Regions from separate parts of the Bradyrhizobium sp. P3_C3 genome, predicted to be linked through region 2. Evidence: predicted binding sites of a transcription regulator. Region 2 holds the regulator's gene; the other holds the start of a gene.

Region 1 (9,275 bases), on a different contig from region 2:
CTCCTTGTTTGGATGATCGCGCCCGGCATCCGCATCGGCTGCCGATGCCAGGGCCGCTCGTAACACCAGAGATCGGGCTGGAAGCTCGGGACGGGGTCGAATCCCGTCGCCTTCATGATGTCGCGTCCGGCCACGGTTGACGGCTGCGCATAGCAATCCGCGCCGCGAAACCTTACCTGACGTAGATGAGCCGCGGCCTTGCCGAGACCGGCGATACCCCGGCCTGTCGCCGCGATCGCCCAGATGTAGATCGCTGCAACGTCTTCCTTCGCGGAAGCGAGATAGCGCGTTTCGGGTGCGGTCAGGCAGATCTCGTCGAGCAGCAGCGCATCGTGTCCGCGGTCGTTGAGGAACAAGAAGGCCATGCCGCCGACCAGATTGCCCTTGCGACTGAATGTCAGGATGCTCTGAGGATCGAACGTGAAATATCGCGCAAGCTCTGCCGTTCCGATCTGCACACCCGGCACCAGCCGGTGCGCCATTTCAGAAAGCGCAGCAATTTCGGAAGATTGCGCACATCGGACATCGACGTCCGGACTGAGCGGCAATGCATCGAAATCATGCCTTGCGGCAAAGGAGCCCCTTTCCATACTCATGTCACCCCTCTATCGTCCGAGGATTTAGTGCCCCGCTATGACGATGACCTTAGCGGTTGGGGATCTGGCGTATGCAGCAGTTATTGCACCGGGGTGCTGCTTTGATGCAGCACCGTGAAGAAGCCCTGGACGCGTCCTGGGACGATTTGAAACTCTTTTTAGCGTGCGCAAAATATAAAAGTTTCCGCAACGCGGCCGAAGAACTCGGCCTCACCTCCACCACGCTGATGCGCAGGATCGACCGGCTCGAAGAGAGCATCGACTGCAAGCTGTTCCTGCGCGACCAGAGCGGACTGACGCTCAGCGATGAAGGCGCTGCGATGATCGCCGACGTCGCGCATATGGAGCGTCATGCCTTCAACGTCTTCCGGCGTGCTTCGCGATCGTCGAGCGACACGTCAGGCACCGTGCGCGTCGCGGTGACGGAAGGCCCCGGCAATTTCTGGATCCTGCCGCGGCTGATCGATTTCCAGAAGACCTATCGCAAGATCACCGTCGATCTGCGCTGCGCGATGGAGCAGGCCGACGTCGCCCGGCTTGAATCCGACATCGCGATCCAGCTCGAGCCGCCGACCAATCCCGACCTGATCGTCGCCAAGCTCGGCCGCCTGCACATCTATCCCTTCGTCTCCAGGGAATACGAGAGCCTCTACGGCGTGCCGGCGTCCCTCGCCGAGCTGAAGAACCACCGCATCATCAAGCAGAGCGCGCCGCAGGTCGACGACGGCGCCTACGCCCGCGTGCTTGGACTGAAGTCGCTCGAGGGCATCGTCGGGATCAAGACCAACTCCTCGGTCGGCGTGCTCTATGCCGTGGAGCGCGGCGCCGGCATCGGCTTCCTGCCGACCGTGTCGATCGCGCTCGGCGCACCGCTCGTCGCCGTCGATCTGGGCGTCAGCCACCACGCCGATCTCTGGCTCACCTATCACAAGGAATTCCGCAACTCCGAGCGCCACAAGATCGTGGTCGACTGGCTGAAGAAGATCTTCGATGCCAAGACCTATCCCTGCTTCCGCGACGAGTTCATCCATCCGAATGCGCTGGTGCCAATGATGACGGCCGCGCGCGAGGGCTTTGGGCTAACGGGTTATGTCGCGGCAACGCCGACGTAGACGCAGGGCGCGCTTCGCCCTCACCATCTGTACTCGAAGCCGACCGTCCCCTGATGCGACGTCAATTCGTTGCGGAACTTGCCGTCATAGTTGATGTAGAGCCGCGCGACGCTGGTGAGGCTGAGCGAGGCCGAGGCGCCGGCATCCATGCCGTAACGGCTCTCCCCGATGCCGGGAACGACGATGCTCTGGGTTCCCAGGCTGACCTGCACCGCTCCCAGGTTCTGGTAGAAATTGTCGACGAACTTGCCGTAGGCCGACAGGTCCAGGATTTTCTGGTCGTAGATGAAGTACCGCCCGATCTCCGCGCCGATCATCACGCGTGCGCGTGAGAGTGCCGTGGAGCCGACGTTCAATGGATCGAGTCCTCCGGCCTCCTGGAACGCGGCGCTGGTGGCGCGCACATATTCGAGCGCGCCCTTGGGCACGATGCGCATCTGGTCCTTGGTCCAGTAGTAGCTGATCTCGGTCAGACCACCGTCGATCGCGGCACGATAACCCGCGGTCGCAAGACCAAAGCCGGTGTCCCTGCTGGAACGGACCTTGCCGAAACCGTGCACCACCGCGAACGCCCAGGTCCACGGTCCCTTGTCGACCGAGCCGTTGAAACCGATCTGCGTCAGGTCGAGCGTCGCCGACTGCAGCGCCAGCGGCACGTCGATGTCGGTATGGCTCTGGTCAACGGAGAAGCCGAGATTGACGCCCGGCGCGACCCGCGCACCGAAGCCGGCGACGCCGCCAAAGGTCTTGCGCTTGTCGCCGAGGAAGTCGCCTTGCGCGTCGGTCCGGACCGAGATGCCATAGCCTTCGAACCAGGTGCGGTAGAGCGGATCCTCCGTGCTCGCCGAGGCGCCGCCCCCACCGGGATTGTTGCGCGATGCACGGTTGACGCCGCCAGAGGCCTGGTTGCCGAGCCGCTCCAGGAAATTGGAGCCAAGATAGAGCGCACTGTTGCCGGCCGACTGGTCGTAATTGGTCGCGGTCGGCGTGGGGGTCGGTGACGCCGTGGGTGTCGGGGTCGGGGTCGGCGTGGGCGTCGGACTCTGCGCGAAGGCTGATGTCCCCGACATCATCACGACGAGTCCAAGCGCCATGACGAGCGCAGCCGCGATCCGGCGGACACGGCCCAGCCCGACCGTCTGCCGTGTCCCGGAGAGCTGCAAGGCGCAGCGCATGACGACTAATCCCAAAGCAAAGTGGCGGAGCGCAAAAATGCAACACGAACGGCGCGCGCTTGCGGCGATTTGTGCCGAACTGCCACGCAGGGTCAACCGGTTGGGCGCGCTGGAGCGGGGCTATTGCCTCGATTGTGGTTCCCTTGCCACAGGTCGCAAATAGCAGACAGCGACACCCGCCGCGATCTTGAAAGCCGTGCACCGCTTGCTAACGCGCGAATTTCATGTTGCAATATTGGACACAATCGGAATTGGCCGCTCGGCTGTGCGTTTCGCGACATTGAGACTCGAACAGACTACCGGAAGCCCGTTTGTGGCGTGGCACGCGAAACTGCGGCCGCGTCTTTTTTGTATCTAGTGGAGGAGATGAGCGATGCCGCAAAAGGGCACCGTCAAATGGTTCAACCCGACCAAGGGCTATGGGTTCATCAAGCCGAACGGCAGCGATAAGGACGTGTTCGTCCATATCTCGGCCGTCGAGCGTGCCGGACTCTCGACCCTTAATGAGAACCAGGTGGTTGAATACGACCTCGTGGAGAACCGCGGCAAAGCATCCGCGGAGAACCTCAAGGTCTCCTGATTTCTCTCAAAGCTCTCGCGCGAGAGATCATGACGATGCCCCCGGCTCTGCCGGGGGATTTTGTTTGCGAAGACGAAACACGGTGCGACGGCGCTTCAGCGCACCACCGGCGATACCAGGAAATTCTCCGAGGGCCCGCTTCCGTCCGTCCTGCACACATCGCCCTCGATCCGGACCTTGCCGGTCGCTAGCAACCGCAGCGCTTCGGGATAGATGCGATGCTCCACCTCGAGAATGCGCTCCGACAGCGTAGCGCCCGTGTCGTGGTCGCTAACAGGGACTGCACCCTGCATCACGATCGGGCCAGCATCGGTCTCGGGGATCACGAAGTGCACTGTCGCGCCAGACAGTTTGACGCCGGCGCGCAAAGCCTGACCGTGCGGGTCCAAACCAGTGAATGACGGCAGCAGCGACGGATGGATGTTGAGCATCCGCCCATACCAGGCCTTGGTGAACTCGGCCGTGAACAGGCGCATGAAGCCGCCGAGACAGATCAGCTCGATGCCGTGCTGGTCGAGCGCGGCCTGCAGCAGCTTTTCGAAGCCGGCGCGGTCCTTGCCGAACGGCTTGCTTTCGATCACCAGCGTGTTGACGCCGCTCGCCTTTGCGCGTTCGAGCCCGAGAGCGTCGGCCTTGTTGGAGATGACGAGCGAGATTTCCGCTGGAAACTCCGCCGCAGCAGCGGCCCTGATCAGCGCGGACATGTTGGAGCCGCGGCCGGAGATCAGGATGGCGACGCGGCGCTTCATCACAGCGCCAGTCATCACAGCGCCAGGTCGAGGTGGCCGTTGTAGACGACGCGGTGCTCGCCCTCGGCCGGAATCACGGTACCGAGCTGCGCCACCGTTTCACCGGCATCGCTGAAGACCTGCACGACCTGATCGACCTTGTCGGGCTCGACGATTGCGATCATGCCGATGCCGCAGTTGAAGGTGCGCAGCATCTCGAGCTCGGCGATGCCGGCTTGAGCAGCCAGCCATTTGAACACCGGCAGCACCGGCAGGCGCGCCAAATCGATGCCGACGCCAAGATGGCTCGGCAGCACGCGTGGAATGTTGTCGGTGAAACCGCCGCCGGTGATGTGGGCAAGCCCCTTCACCGCGCCGGTCTCGCGGATCGCACGCAGGCAGGATTTGACGTAGAGCCGCGTCGGCGTCAGAAGCGCGCCGCCGAGCGTCATGACCGGCGCGAACGGGGCCGGCGCCTCGAAGCTGAGGCCGGACTGCTCGACGATCTTGCGCACCAGCGAGAAGCCGTTGGAGTGCACGCCAGAAGAGGCAAGGCCGATCACGGCATCGCCCGCGGCGATGTCCTTGCGCGGCAATAAGGTACCGCGCTCGGCGGCGCCGACGGCAAAGCCGCCGAGGTCGTAGTCGCCGTCCTTGTAGAGGCCGGGCATCTCGGCGGTCTCGCCCCCGATCAGGGCGCAGCCGGATTCGCGGCAGCCTTCGGCAACACCGGCGACGATCGAGGCGGTCGTCTCCGGGTCGAGCTTGCCGCAGGCGAAATAGTCGAGGAAGAACAACGGCTCGGCGCCCTGCACCACGAGGTCGTTGACGCTCATGGCGACGAGGTCGATGCCGATCCCGCCATGCAGGCCGGTCTCGATCGCGATCTTGACCTTGGTGCCGACGCCGTCGGTCGCGGCGACCAGGACGGGGTCCTTGAAACCGGCCGCCTTGAGGTCGAACAGGCCGCCGAATCCGCCGATCTCGGCGTCGGCGCCGGGCCGCGCGGTGGCGCGCACCATCGGCTTGATCAGATCGACCAGGCGGTTGCCCGCGTCGATATCGACGCCTGAATCGGCGTAAGTGAGGCCGTTTTTGCGGTCGGTCATGCCCGATTTCCAGTGGGTTTGCGGCTGGTTACGTCGAATTCCGGGGACGCGCAATGGCAAGCGTGGCGCCCCGCCCTATACTATGTAGATATCAACCGGTTCAGCCTTCAATCGGGCCGGATTCGAGGTCAGGCCGGGTGCCAGGAAGCGCCGCGTGAGTATTCCGAATATCATTACCCTGGGCCGCATCATGCTGGTCCCAATCATCGTCTGGGCCATCGTGTCGAGCCAAATGGAGGTTGCGTTCGCCGTCTTCCTCATTGCCGGCGTCAGCGACGCGGTCGACGGCTTCCTCGCCAAGCGCTTCAACATGACGAGCGAGCTCGGCGCCCTGCTCGATCCGCTCGCGGACAAGGCGCTGCTGGTCTCGATCTATCTGGCGCTGGGGATCTGGGGCGACATCCCGCGCTGGATCGTGATCCTGGTGGTGTCGCGCGACATCATGATCGTCGCCGCCGTGATCGTGTCCTGGCTGTTCGACAAGCCGGTCGAGATGAAGCCGTCGAAGGTGTCGAAGCTCAACACCGCCGCCCAGGTGGCCTACGCGGCGCTGGTGCTGGCCTCCCTCGCTTTCGGCTTCAAGCCGGCGCCCTATGATATGATCCTGATGGGCCTCGTCACGATCTTCACGCTCTCGTCCGTGTCGCTCTATCTCGTCGAGTGGCTGCGGCACATGAGTACGATCGAAGCCAAGTAGCACGATCGAGGCCAAATGAACCGGGATGCGGCCCCGCAAAAGGCCAACTCCCGCTCGATGACGTCGAATCTCTTCAAACGAAGCCGGCGCGCCGGCACGGAGCACAGCAAGCGTGGCAGGCCGCGTTCATCCCCGACAATTGGCATTCTCGCTTCCGCACGCGGAGAGCCTCAGCCGGGACAATTTTCTCGAAGGCCCCGCCAACGAAGCCGGTCTTGCCCTCATCGATGCCTGGCCTGAATGGCCGAACCGGATCATGTGGCTGGCCGGCCCGGAAGGAAGCGGCAAGAGCCATCTCGCCGCGATCTGGGCCGAGGCTTCCGGCGCCCGCTCGACCACAGCCAATGGGCTGACCGCCGAAAACGTCCCGGGCGCGCTCGCCACCGGCGCGCTGGTGGTCGAGGATCTCAAGGCAAAAGAGTTCGACGAGCGGGCCCTGTTTCATCTGATGAACCTCGCCCGCGAGGATGGGGCCTACCTGCTCTTCACCGGCCGCGAGGTACCGGCGTCGATCGAGATCGAGCTGCGCGACCTGCGCTCGCGGCTGCGCGCGGTGCCTGTCATCTCGCTGCTGCCGCCCGACGACCAGCTTTTCCGCGGCCTGATCGTCAAGTTCTGCGCCGACCGCCAGCTCACCGTGGATGAGAGCGTGGTCAGCTACCTCGCCACCCGCCTGGAGCGGTCCTCGGCGGCCGCACGGGAGGCCGTTGAGCTGCTCGACAGCGAGGCCCTGCGCCTCGGTCGCCCCGTCACGCGGGCCCTGGCGGCCGAGCTGCTTCGGGACGCCTGACCCCTCCACCCTGGCTCCAAGGCCGCTTGACGCGGCGCAGCGGCGGAACATCAATGTCATCGAAACGTCATCGGACTAACACATGCTCCCGCCGGTTTTGCGCATAAGTCGCAAATTGAGGCGAACTGGATGGATCGACTTCTGATGGACTCTGCGCAAGCTGTTGAAATTAAAGAAAAAGCCCCGGAGACCGAGGGCCTGCCGGCGATTGCCTCAAGTCCCGAGCGCTTCATCAATCGCGAGCTCTCCTGGCTGCATTTCAACCGCCGCGTCCTCGAGGAAGCGGTCAATCCCAGCCACCCCATGCTGGAGCGGGTGCGATTCCTGTCGATTTCAGCGAATAACCTCGACGAATTCTTCATGGTCCGCGTCGCTGGCATCAAGGCCCAGATCCGCGAGGGCATCGCCGAGCGCAGCCCCGACGGCCTGACGCCGTCCGAGCAGCTCGCGCTGATCAACCGCACCGTCTCGCAGCTTGCCTCCGACCAGCAGGCGATCTGGCGCGACCTGCGCGGCACGCTGGCCGACGTAGGCATCGTGCTGGTCGACGGCAAGGACGTCACCAAGGCGGAACGGACCTGGATCGAGGACTACTTCCTCAACAACGTGTTTCCGCTGTTGACCCCGCTCGCGATCGACCCGGCTCACCCCTTCCCGTTCATTCCGAGCCTCGGCTTCACCATCGCGCTCCAGCTGACGCGCGCCGCCGACGGCAAGCAGATGAACGCGCTAATTCGTATGCCCGGCAAGATCGACCGCTTCATCCGGCTGCCGGCCGAGGGCAAGGTCGTGCGGCTGATCTCGCTCGAGCAGGCGACCGGGCTGTTCATCAACCGCCTGTTCCCCGGCTACAATCTCCACGGCCAGGGCGCCTTCCGCATCATCCGCGACTCCGAGCTCGAAATCGAGGAAGAGGCCGAAGACCTCGTTCGCCTGTTCGAGACCGCTCTGAAGCGCCGCCGCCGCGGGTCGGTGATCCGGCTCGAGATCGACGGCAAGATGCCGGAGGAGCTGCGCAGCTTCGTGCAGCATGCGCTGTCGGCCGCCGACGACGAGGTCTTCCTGGTCGACGGCGTGCTCGCCATGAACGAGCTCTCGCAGCTCACCCGCCTCGACCGGCCCGATCTCGAATTCACCCCTTACGTACCGCGCCATCCCGAGCGCGTGCGCGAGCATGGCGGCGACATCTTTGCCGCGATCCGGCAGAAGGACCTCGTCGTCCATCATCCCTACGAATCCTTCGACGTGGTCGTGCAGTTCCTGCAGCAGGCCGCCCGCGATCCCGATGTCGTCGCGATCAAGCAGACGCTGTACCGCACCTCCAACAACTCGCCGATCGTGCGCACGCTGGCGGAAGCCGCCGAAGCCGGCAAGTCCGTCACCGCGCTGATCGAATTGAAGGCGCGCTTCGACGAGGAGGCCAACATCCGCTGGGCGCGCGACCTCGAACGCGCCGGCGTGCAGGTCGTCTACGGCTTCCTCGAACTGAAGACGCACGCGAAGCTCTCGATGGTGGTGCGCCGCGAGGGCGGCGGCCTCACCACTTACGTCCACACCGGCACCGGCAATTATCACCCCGTCACCGCACGTATCTACACCGACCTCTCCTACTTCACCTCGGATCCGACCATCGGCCGCGACGCGGCGCGCGTGTTCAACTTCATCACCGGTTATGCCGCGCCGAGCGATCTGGAAAAGATGGCGGTGTCGCCGCTGACGTTGCGCAAGCGCATCATCGAGCACATCCAGGGCGAGACCGCGCATGCGCGGCATGGCCGACCCGGCGCGGTCTGGATGAAGATGAATGCGCTGGTCGACCCCGACATCATCGACGCGCTCTACGAGGCCTCGCAAGCCGGCGTCCAGGTCGAGCTCGTCGTGCGCGGAATCTGCTGCCTCAGGCCCGGCATTCCAGGCCTGTCGGAGAACATCCGCGTCAAGTCGATCATCGGGCGCTTCCTGGAACACGGCCGAATCTACTGTTTCGGCATGGGCCAGGGCCTGCCGAGCGCGAAAGCGGCTGTGTATATCTCCTCGGCCGACATGATGCCGCGCAACCTCGACCGCCGCGTCGAGGTGCTGTGTCCGCTGCAAAATCCCACGGTGCATCAGCAGGTTCTCGAACAGATCATGGTCGCGAATCTGAAGGACAATGAGCAGAGCTGGCAATTGTTGCCGGACGGGTCCTCGACGCGTATGAAGACCGCGAAGGGCGAGGAGCCTTTCAACGTCCACAACTACTTCATGACAAATCCGAGTCTATCTGGCCGTGGAAAGTCGCTCAAGGAATCCTCGCCGCGCCGTCTCACGCGCCGTAATGAACGTCATCAATCTTGATCCGGGATCGAGGACGTGAAGCGGCCGCGTAAGCGCGGCTCGAGCGTCGCGGTCATCGATATCGGTTCCAACTCGGTCCGTCTCGTCGTCTACGAGGGACTGACGCGGAGCCTCATTCCGATCTTCAACGAGAAGACGCTGTGCGGCCTCG
Region 2 (9,275 bases):
TTCATCTATGGTGCGGTGGTGGTGCCGATGCGCGGCTTCTCGGCGATTGCCGGCTGCCTCGCGCTTGCGGTGATCGTCATCCCGGTGGTGCTGCGCACGACCGAGGACATGCTGCTGCTGGTGCCGAACGCACTGCGTGAGGCGGCCTCGGCGCTCGGCCTGCCGCGCTCGCTGGTGATCAAGCGCATCGCCTATCGCGCGGCGCGCTCGGGCCTCATCACCGGCGTGATGCTGGCCACCGCCCGCGTCGCCGGCGAGACCGCGCCGCTGCTCTTCACCGCGCTGTCGAACCAGTTCTTCAGCCTGGGTCTGAACAAGACGATGGCGAACCTGCCGGTCACCATCAACAATTTCGTGCAGAGCCCCTACGCCTACTGGAAGCAGCTCGCCTGGAGCGGCGCGCTGCTCATCACCCTGACCGTTCTTGCCCTGAATATTGGCGCGCGCATTCTGAGCGCCGAGAGGACCGCAAAATGAGTGATCTTTCCGTATCGATGAGCGCGGCCGGTGGTTTGCCCCAGGCGCCGGTGCTGCCCGAAGCTCCGGCCAAGGTGACGGTGCGCAACCTCAATTTCTATTACGGCGAGCACCACGCGCTGAAGAACATCAATCTGGCGCTCGGCACCAACCGCGTCACGGCGTTCATCGGCCCGTCTGGCTGCGGCAAGTCCACCCTGCTGCGCATCTTCAATCGGATGTACGACCTCTATCCGGGCCAGCGCGTCACCGGTCAGCTCATGCTCGACCAGACCAACGTCCTCGACCCCAAGCTGGACCTCAATTTGTTGCGCGCCCGCGTCGGCATGGTGTTCCAGAAGCCGACGCCGTTCCCGATGACGATCTACGAGAACATCGCCTTCGGCATCCGCCTTTACGAGAAGATCTCGAAGTCCGAGATGGACGACCGCGTCGAGAAGGCGCTGCGCGGCGGCGCGCTGTGGAACGAGGTCAAGGACAAGCTCAACGCCTCCGGCCTGTCGCTCTCCGGCGGCCAGCAGCAGCGCCTCTGCATCGCCCGCACGGTCGCGGTGCGGCCCGAGGTGATCTTGTTCGACGAACCCTGTTCGGCGCTCGACCCGATCTCGACCGCCAAGGTCGAGGAGCTGATCCAGGAGCTATCCGAGAACTACACGATCGCGATCGTCACCCACAACATGCAGCAGGCGGCGCGCGTCTCCGACAAGACCGCCTTCATGTATCTCGGCGAGCTGATCGAGTTCGACGACACCAGCAAGATCTTCACGTCGCCGACCGACCGGCGCACGCAGGATTACATCACCGGCCGGTTCGGCTGAGGAGACGGAACATGGGTTCTGAACATACCGCAAAGGCCTTCGACACCGACCTCCAGGAGCTCACGCGCCTGGTCGCTGAGATGGGCGGCATCGCCGAGCGCATGATCGTCGATTCCGTCGACGCGCTGATCCGCCGCGACGTCGCGCTCGGCCAGCGCGTCGTCACCATCGACGCCGAGCTCGACGCGCTTCAGAAGAAGATCGAGGAGCGCGCCGTTCTCACCATCGCGCGCCGCCAGCCGATGGCGGTGGATCTGCGCGAGATCGTCGGCGCCATGCGCGTCGCGACCGATCTCGAGCGGATCGGCGACCTCGCCAAGAACATGGGCAAGCGCGTCGCGGCGCTGGAGACGGATTTCCATCCGCTCAAGCTGTTCCGCGGTCTGGAGCACATGACCGACCTCGTGCAGCAACAGGTCAAGTCGGTGCTGGATGCCTATGCCGCGCACGATCTGCCGGCGGCGATGGCGGTGTGGAAGGGCGACGAGGAAGTCGACGCCATCTGCACCTCGCTGTTCCGCGAGCTCCTCACCTACATGATGGAGGATCCGCGCAACATCTCGTTCTGCATCCATCTGATGTTCTGCGCCAAGAACATCGAGCGCATCGGTGACCACGCCACCAACATCGCCGAGACCGTGTTCTACATGATCGAGGGCCAGGCGATCACCGACAAGCGGCCGAAGGGCGACATGACGACCTTCGCCACGACGGTCCCGAACACTTAAGGAGCGACGAACACCATGGGCGCACGCATTATGGTGGTTGAGGACGAGGAAGCTCTCACCGAGCTTCTCCGCTACAACCTCGAAGGCGACGGCTATGACGTCGAGACGGTGATGCGCGGCGACGATGCCGACACCCGCCTCAAGGAGCACATCCCCGATTTGATCGTGCTCGACTGGATGCTGCCGGGCCTCTCCGGCATCGAGCTGTGCCGGCGGCTGCGCACCCGGCCCGAGACCAAGCAGCTCCCGATCATCATGCTCACCGCGCGCGGCGAGGAGAGCGAGCGGGTGCGGGGCCTTGCGACCGGCGCCGACGACTACATCGTCAAGCCGTTCTCGGTGCCGGAGCTGCTGGCACGCGTGAAGGGCCTGCTCAGGCGCGCCAGCCCCGAGCGGCTCGCCACCGTGCTCGCCTATGGCGACATCGAGCTCGACCGCGACAAGCGTCGCGTGGCGCGTTCGGGTCGGCCGATCGATCTCGGCCCGACCGAATATCGCCTGCTGGAGTTCTTCCTGGAGCATCCCGGCCGCGTGTTCTCGCGCGAGCAGCTGCTCGACAGCGTCTGGGGCCGTGACATCTACATCGACGAGCGCACCGTCGACGTCCATATCGGCCGCCTGCGCAAGCTGCTCAATCTCGGCCGCGAGCAGGACCCGATCCGCACCGTCCGCGGCGCGGGCTACGCACTGGATGATCGCTTTGCGAAGGCGGAGCAGGCGTAAGCTCGGTGAGCTGCGGCCACACTCTCGGTGTCGTCCCGGACAAGCGTAAGCGCGGGTCCGGGACACCCACCGCGAGTGATTATTGTGCCAAAAGGTAACTCCGAGTCCCCGTAGCCACATCTTGCGGTGGTTAAGGGTCCCGGATCTGCGCGCGCTTGAGGCGCGCTTGTCCGGAACGACATCGGATTTGTTGAGCCGCCATCGTGTGACGGCTCCTTTCTGAGCTCAGAACGACTTCAGCGCGGACCCGGCTTCGCCGGTGCGCGCCGGCGATCGGCCGCGGGCTGATACGCCACGCGCGAGTGCTGGGCGCAGTAGGGCAGGCCGGAGAGCGCCTTGCCGCCGCAGAAGAAGAAATCCGGGCTCGAGGGATCGCCGACCGGCCAGTGGCAGGTGGCCTCGTTCAGCTCCAGCAGCGACAGCCGCTGGCTCATCGGCACGACGTTGTCGTAGGTGACCGGTTCGGCCTCGACCTCGACTTCGAAGGCCTGCGCCAGCGCGGTGTTGCCGCGCGCGATCGGGCGTGTCACCCGCATCATGTGCTGGGCGGGGCGCGCCTTGCGCGGCCGCGGCGCTGCCGACGAAGGGCTCTTGGCGCGGCCCGACAGGCCGAGCCGGTGCACTTTGCCAATCACGGCATTGCGGGTCACATTGCCGAGTTCAGCGGCGATCTGGCTGGCCGAAAGTCCGGCCTCCCAGAGCTTTTTCAGCTGCTCGACGCGATCATCCGACCAGGTCAAAACGGTCATTGCACCCTTTCCTTCGTCGGCGCCTGCCATCCTGGCGGCCGCACGGCGAATGCCTAAGCTTCGAAAAACCCGTGCCGCCAGAATCCCTTAAGGCTCGCCGGGCGCACCAGATGCGCCCGAACGCTTACGCCGGTACATGAGGACTTAGAGGATCAGAACTGCTGCACGAGATGTCGTATCTGACAAGCCAAACGCTACAATATGGCGTGACTCACGCGCAAGAGTCCGCCGACTCGCTTCCACATGTTCCGTGGCGGAAATACGCAAAATCGCCACCGCAAGACTACGGATTCTGCGTTTCGCGAGGCTTTCCGGGCGGCATTGACACCGGTTTCACCAGGCATAAGATAGTCAGGCGTGCCGCCCTTAAAAGGCGGCACGTTTCGTTTTCCGGGCCGGTCAATGGTGCGTTGCGCAATGCACGCTCACACCGTCCGCAACATTCAAGTGATCGTCATGACTAACAGCGCAGCGCCGCATTTGCTCCCCGTTTTCGCCAGGTCCGACCTCGGTTTCGAGCGCGGTGAAGGCTGCTGGCTGATTGCGACCAATGGCGATCGCTATCTCGATTTCACCTCGGGTGTGGCGGTGAATGCGCTCGGCCATGCTCATCCTGCGTTGGTCAAGGCGTTGCAAGAGCAGGCCACCAAACTCTGGCACATGTCGAACCTGTTCCAGAGCCCGGACGGCGAGAAGCTCGCCGCGCGTCTGTGCAACGAAAGCTTCGCGGACTTCGTGTTCTTCTGCAATTCCGGCGCCGAAGCGCTGGAAGGTGTGATCAAGCTGGTCCGCCATCATCACTTCTCCAAGGGTCATCCGGAACGTTACCGCATCATCACCTTCGAAGGCGCCTTCCACGGCCGCACGCTGGCAACGCTCGCCGCGACCGGTTCGGCAAAATATCTCGAAGGGTTCGGACCGCCGATGGACGGCTTCGACCAGGTCCCGCATGGCGATATCGAAGCCGTCAAGAAGGCGATCGGTCCGCAGACCGCCGGCATCCTGATCGAGCCGATCCAGGGCGAGGGCGGCGTGCGTTCGGCAACGCCCGCCTTCCTGAGGGCGTTGCGCCAGCTCTGCGACGAGAAGGGACTGCTGCTCGCGTTCGACGAGGTGCAGACCGGCATGGGCCGCACCGGCGATCTCTTCGCGCATCGCCGCACCGGCGTCACGCCTGACGTGATGTCGCTGGCCAAAGCGCTCGGTGGCGGCTTCCCGATCGGCGCGGTGCTGGCGACCGCGGACGCGGCTGCCGGCATGGGGCCCGGCTCGCACGGCTCGACCTTCGGCGGCAATCCGCTCGCGATCTCGGCTGCCAACGCCGTGCTCGACGTCATGCTCAAGCCCGGCTTCTTCGATCACGTGCAGAAGATGTCGCTGCTGCTCAAGCAGAAGCTCGCCTCCGTGATCGATCGTTATCCTGACATCGTCAGCGAAGTGCGCGGCGAAGGCCTTCTGATCGGCATCAAGGCCGTGGTGCCGTCAGGCGATCTCGGCGCGGCATTGCGCAACGAAAAATTGCTCACGGTCGGCGCCGGCGACAATGTCGTGCGCTTCCTGCCGCCCTTGATCGTCACCGAAGCCGAGATCGAGGACAGCGTCGGGCGGCTCGAGCGCGCCTGCGCCGCGATCTCGTCCAGTCAGACCAAGCGGGCGGCAAGCTGATGAGCAAGTCCCCGAAGCACTTTCTGGATATCAACGAGCTCCCGTTGTCGGAGCTCAAGAGCATGCTCGCGGCCTCCTCCGCCATGAAGGCGAAGCAGAAAGCGCACCAGCCGGTGAAGCCGCTGGAAGGCAAGACGCTGGCGATGATCTTCGAGCGTCCGTCCACCCGCACCCGCGTCTCGTTCGACGTCGCCATGCGCCAGCTCGGTGGCGAGCCGATCATGCTGACCGGCGCCGAGATGCAGCTCGGCCGCGGCGAGACCATCGCCGACACGGCGCGCGTGCTGTCGCGCTATGTCGACGCCATCATGATCCGCATCCTCAATCACGAGGCCCTGCTGGAGCTGGCGGAATATGCGACGGTGCCCGTCATCAACGGCCTGACACGGCGCTCGCACCCTTGCCAGGTGATGGCCGACCTCATGACCTACGAAGAGCATCGCGGCCCGATCGAGGGCAGGACGGTGGCCTGGACCGGCGACGACAACAACGTGCTGGCGTCCTGGGCGCATGCCGCCGAGCGTTTCAAGTTCAAGCTCAATGTCGCGACGCCGCCGGAGCTTGCGCCCAAAAAGGTGATGCGCGACTTCATCAAGGCCACCGGCGCGCCGATCGTGCTCGGCACCGATCCCGAAGCCGCCGTGAAGGGGGCCGACTGCGTCGTCACCGACACCTGGGTGTCGATGGGCGACAAGGAAGGCGAGCACCGTCACAACGTGCTCAAGCCCTATCAGGTCAATTCGAAGCTGATGTCGCTGGCCAAGCCCGATGCGCTGTTCATGCATTGCCTGCCCGCCCATCGCGGCGAGGAGGTCACCGACGAAGTGATCGACGGCCCGCAATCGGTCGTGTTCGACGAGGCCGAAAACCGCCTGCATGCGCAGAAGGGCATTCTGGCCTGGTGCTTTGACGCGGTGAAGTAATCTCACTTGTAGCCCGGATGGAGCGCAGCGAAATCCGGGTTTGTGTCCGCAGTTGAAGTGGTCCCGGATTGCGCTACGCTCCATCCGGGCTACGCGGGCTATCGCGTAATCCTGTGGCTATGGGTCCCGTATCAGCGCTTTGCGCGCGCCGGGACGACATCGAATTTGCAGGATCCTGAGCGATCATAAGTGCATCCGGAACACACCACCCTTGAGCCCTCTTCCATTTTCCTCCATCGACCCCAGATAAAGCGCCATGGTTTCCCAATCCCCTGACATGAATACCGGGCCTGAAGGCCCGGTTCGCGCACCATCAGCGGTTCCCATCGATGACGCCGTGCTGCCTTACGAGGTCGACGCACTCGACGTGCGCGGTCGCCTCGTGCGGCTTGGTCCCGCGCTCGACGAGATCCTGACCAAGCACGATTATCCCGCTGCCGTGGGCAAGCTGCTCGGCGAGGCCATCGTGCTGACGACGCTGCTCGGCTCGGCGCTGAAGTTCGAGGGCCGCTTCATCCTCCAGGCCCAGACCGACGGTCCGGTGTCGTTCCTGGTCGTCGACTACATGGCGCCGGATCGCCTGCGCGCCTATGCGCGCTACGATGCCGAGCGCCTCGGCGAGACAAAAGATTCCGGCACGCTCCTCGGTAACGGTCATCTCGCCATGACCATCGACCAGGGTCCCGACATGAGCCGCTACCAGGGTCTGGTCGCGCTCGACGGCGGCAGCCTGGAAGATGCCGCCCACGAATATTTCCTGCGCTCCGAGCAGATCCCGACGCGCGTGCGTCTCGCGGTCGGCGAGGAGTGGCGCTCGAACGACGGCGGCAAGCATCGCTGGCGCGCCGGCGGCATGCTGATGCAGTTCCTGCCGAAGGCGCCCGAGCGCGCGCGTCAGGCCGATCTGCATCCCGGCGATGCGCCCGCAGGCGCCGAGGTGCATGCTGTCGCCGAAGACGACGCCTGGGTCGAGGCGCGTTCACTGGTCGAGACCGTCGAGGACGTCGAGCTGATCGACCCCGAACTCTCCGGCGAGCGGCTGCTGTTCCGCCTGTTCCACGAGCGCGGGGTGCGCGTGTTCAATCCGCTGGTCCTGAAGGCGCAATGCTCCTGCTCGCGCGACGCGGTTGGTGCGATGCTGAAGAGCTTCTCGCCCGACGATCGCGCCGCGATGGTCAAGGACGACAAGGTCGTCGTGACCTGCGAGTTCTGCTCGTCGGTGTACCAGTTCACGCCGCACGAGGCGGGCGTGGAAGACGCGTAGGCACGATCCCTGGTCATTGCGCACGCAGCGAAGTAATCCAGTCGTAGGGTGGGCAAAGCGCAGCGTGCCCACCATCTTATGCGCCACGTTTGGAATGGTGGGCACGGCGCTTTGCGCCTTTGCCCACCCTACGGCACCGCGCTAGTTCAACACCCGCTTGTTGTCCGGGCTGTCCAGCGAGAACGTCGGCACGTCGATCTCGAAGCGTTCGCCGCTTTCGCTGACCATCTGGTAGCGGCCGGTCATGAAACCCGAGGCGGTCGCGAGCGGCACGCCGGAGGTGTATTCGAAGCGCTCGCCGGGAGCCAGGGTCGGCTGCTCGCCGACGACGCCCTCGCCCCTGACCTCCTGCTGGCGGCCGGTGGCGTCGGTGATGATCCAGTGCCGCGTCTTCAGCTGCACGGTTTCGTCGCCGGAATTGGTGATGACGATGGTGTAGGACCAGAAATAGCGGGAGCGGTCAGCCGACGACTGCTCCGGAACAAAGTTCGGCTCGACGGTCACTTCGATCTGGCGGGTCACGGCGCGATACATGGCTGCCATCATAACGAAAACCCGGCCGGGAACCAACGCCCGCAGGCGGTTTTGGTGACATCGTGCCGCCAGAATTGCCGAGGAAGTAGACCCAATGTGATCCGGCCGCTTTGCGAGACGACGGCCGGACCTGTACACTCCATGACACGTCGCGATTTGCGGAAGGGTTTCGAACCCCCGATGACCATTGCCGACCAAGTGACGGGATCGACGATCGCGGGAACCGGCAAGCCTGCGGAGGCCAGACCTGCGGAGGCGAAGCTGCGCTCCGCCGCGCCGGCCATCACGCTGCCCGCCATCGGCGAGCGCGAGCTCCGGCTCGACCTGTTCCGCGGGCTCGCGCTGTGGCTGATCTTCGTCGACCATCTGCCGCCGAGCCTTTTGACCTGGTTCACGATCCGCAATTACGGCTTCAGCGACGCCACCGAGATCTTCATCTTCATCTCCGGCTATACCGCGGCGTTCGTCTACGGTCGTGCCATGCTCGAAAGCGGCTTCGTCGTCGCCACCGCGCGCATCCTGCGGCGCGTCTGGCAGATCTATGTCGCCCACGTCTTTCTGTTCACGATCTTCCTCGCCGAAATCTCCTACGTTGCGACCAGGTTCGAGAACCCGCTCTACACCGAAGAGATGGGCATCATGGATTTCCTCAAGCAGCCCGACGTCACGATCGTGCAGGCGCTGCTGCTGCGCTTTCGTCCGGTCAACATGGACGTGCTGCCGCTCTATATCGTGCTGATGCTGGCGCTGCCCTTGATCTTGTGGCTGATGAAATGGCGGCCCGACGTGACGCTCGGCCTCTCGGTTCTGCTCTACGCGGTGACCTGGGAATACGACCTCTATCTGTCGGCCTATCCGAACGGCTTCTGGGCGTTCAATCCCTTCGCCTGGCAATTGCTTTTCGTATTCGGTGCATGGTGTGCGCTCGGAGGTGCGCGACGCATGTCGCGCATCCTGGCGTCCCGCGTCACGATGTGGATATCGATCGCCTATCTGGTCGCGGCGTTCTACGTGACGCTGACCTGGTATGTGCCGCAGCTCTCCCACTTCATGCCGAGGCGGCTCGAGCAGTGGATGTATCCGATCGACAAGGCCGATCTCGACGTGCTGCGCTTCACGCATTTCCTGGCGTTCGCCGCACTCACCGTTCGCTTCCTGCCCCGGGAATGGCCGGGCCTGAAATCGCCCTGGCTGCGGCCGCTGATCCTCTGCGGCCAGCATTCCCTGGAGATCTTTTGTCTCGGCGTCTTCCTCGCCTTCGCCGGCCATTTCATCCTGGCCGAAGTCTCCGGCGGCGCAGCCATGCATGCGCTGATTAGTCTCTCCGGAATCCTGATCATGTGGGGCGTTGCCTGGGTGATTTCGTGGTACAAGCGCGTGGCTGACAAGAGCGG

The links. Region 2 encodes PhoB, which activates phosphate uptake and scavenging genes when phosphate is short. Its sites were predicted from a motif close to TGTCATNNANCTGTCAT; they were not measured.
Region 1: the regulator PhoB is predicted to act here: its motif matches at 6,842-6,858, upstream of AC1DW2_RS31005 (RNA degradosome polyphosphate kinase).

What each region holds. Positions count from the first base shown of each region.
Region 1 is NZ_JBFUGY010000033.1:62,923-72,197, reverse strand. Features, by position in the region: gene AC1DW2_RS31045 (hypothetical protein) at 1-596, opposite strand, end outside; gene AC1DW2_RS31040 (LysR family transcriptional regulator) at 668-1,708, shown strand; gene AC1DW2_RS31035 (autotransporter outer membrane beta-barrel domain-containing protein) at 1,729-2,883, opposite strand; gene AC1DW2_RS31030 (cold-shock protein) at 3,257-3,463, shown strand; gene purN (phosphoribosylglycinamide formyltransferase) at 3,559-4,212, opposite strand; gene purM (phosphoribosylformylglycinamidine cyclo-ligase) at 4,227-5,300, opposite strand; gene AC1DW2_RS31015 (CDP-alcohol phosphatidyltransferase family protein) at 5,455-5,997, shown strand; gene AC1DW2_RS31010 (P-loop NTPase family protein) at 6,110-6,787, shown strand; gene AC1DW2_RS31005 (RNA degradosome polyphosphate kinase) at 6,932-9,124, shown strand; gene ppx (exopolyphosphatase) at 9,140-9,275, shown strand, end outside.
Region 2 is NZ_JBFUGY010000034.1:44,353-53,627, forward strand. Features, by position in the region: gene pstA (phosphate ABC transporter permease PstA) at 1-477, shown strand, start outside; gene pstB (phosphate ABC transporter ATP-binding protein PstB) at 474-1,295, shown strand; gene phoU (phosphate signaling complex protein PhoU) at 1,307-2,023, shown strand; gene phoB (phosphate regulon transcriptional regulator PhoB) at 2,039-2,746, shown strand; gene AC1DW2_RS31420 (GcrA family cell cycle regulator) at 2,983-3,495, opposite strand; gene AC1DW2_RS31425 (aspartate aminotransferase family protein) at 3,952-5,160, shown strand; gene argF (ornithine carbamoyltransferase) at 5,160-6,083, shown strand; gene AC1DW2_RS31435 (Hsp33 family molecular chaperone) at 6,340-7,347, shown strand; gene apaG (Co2+/Mg2+ efflux protein ApaG) at 7,489-7,881, opposite strand; gene AC1DW2_RS31445 (OpgC domain-containing protein) at 8,062-9,275, shown strand, end outside.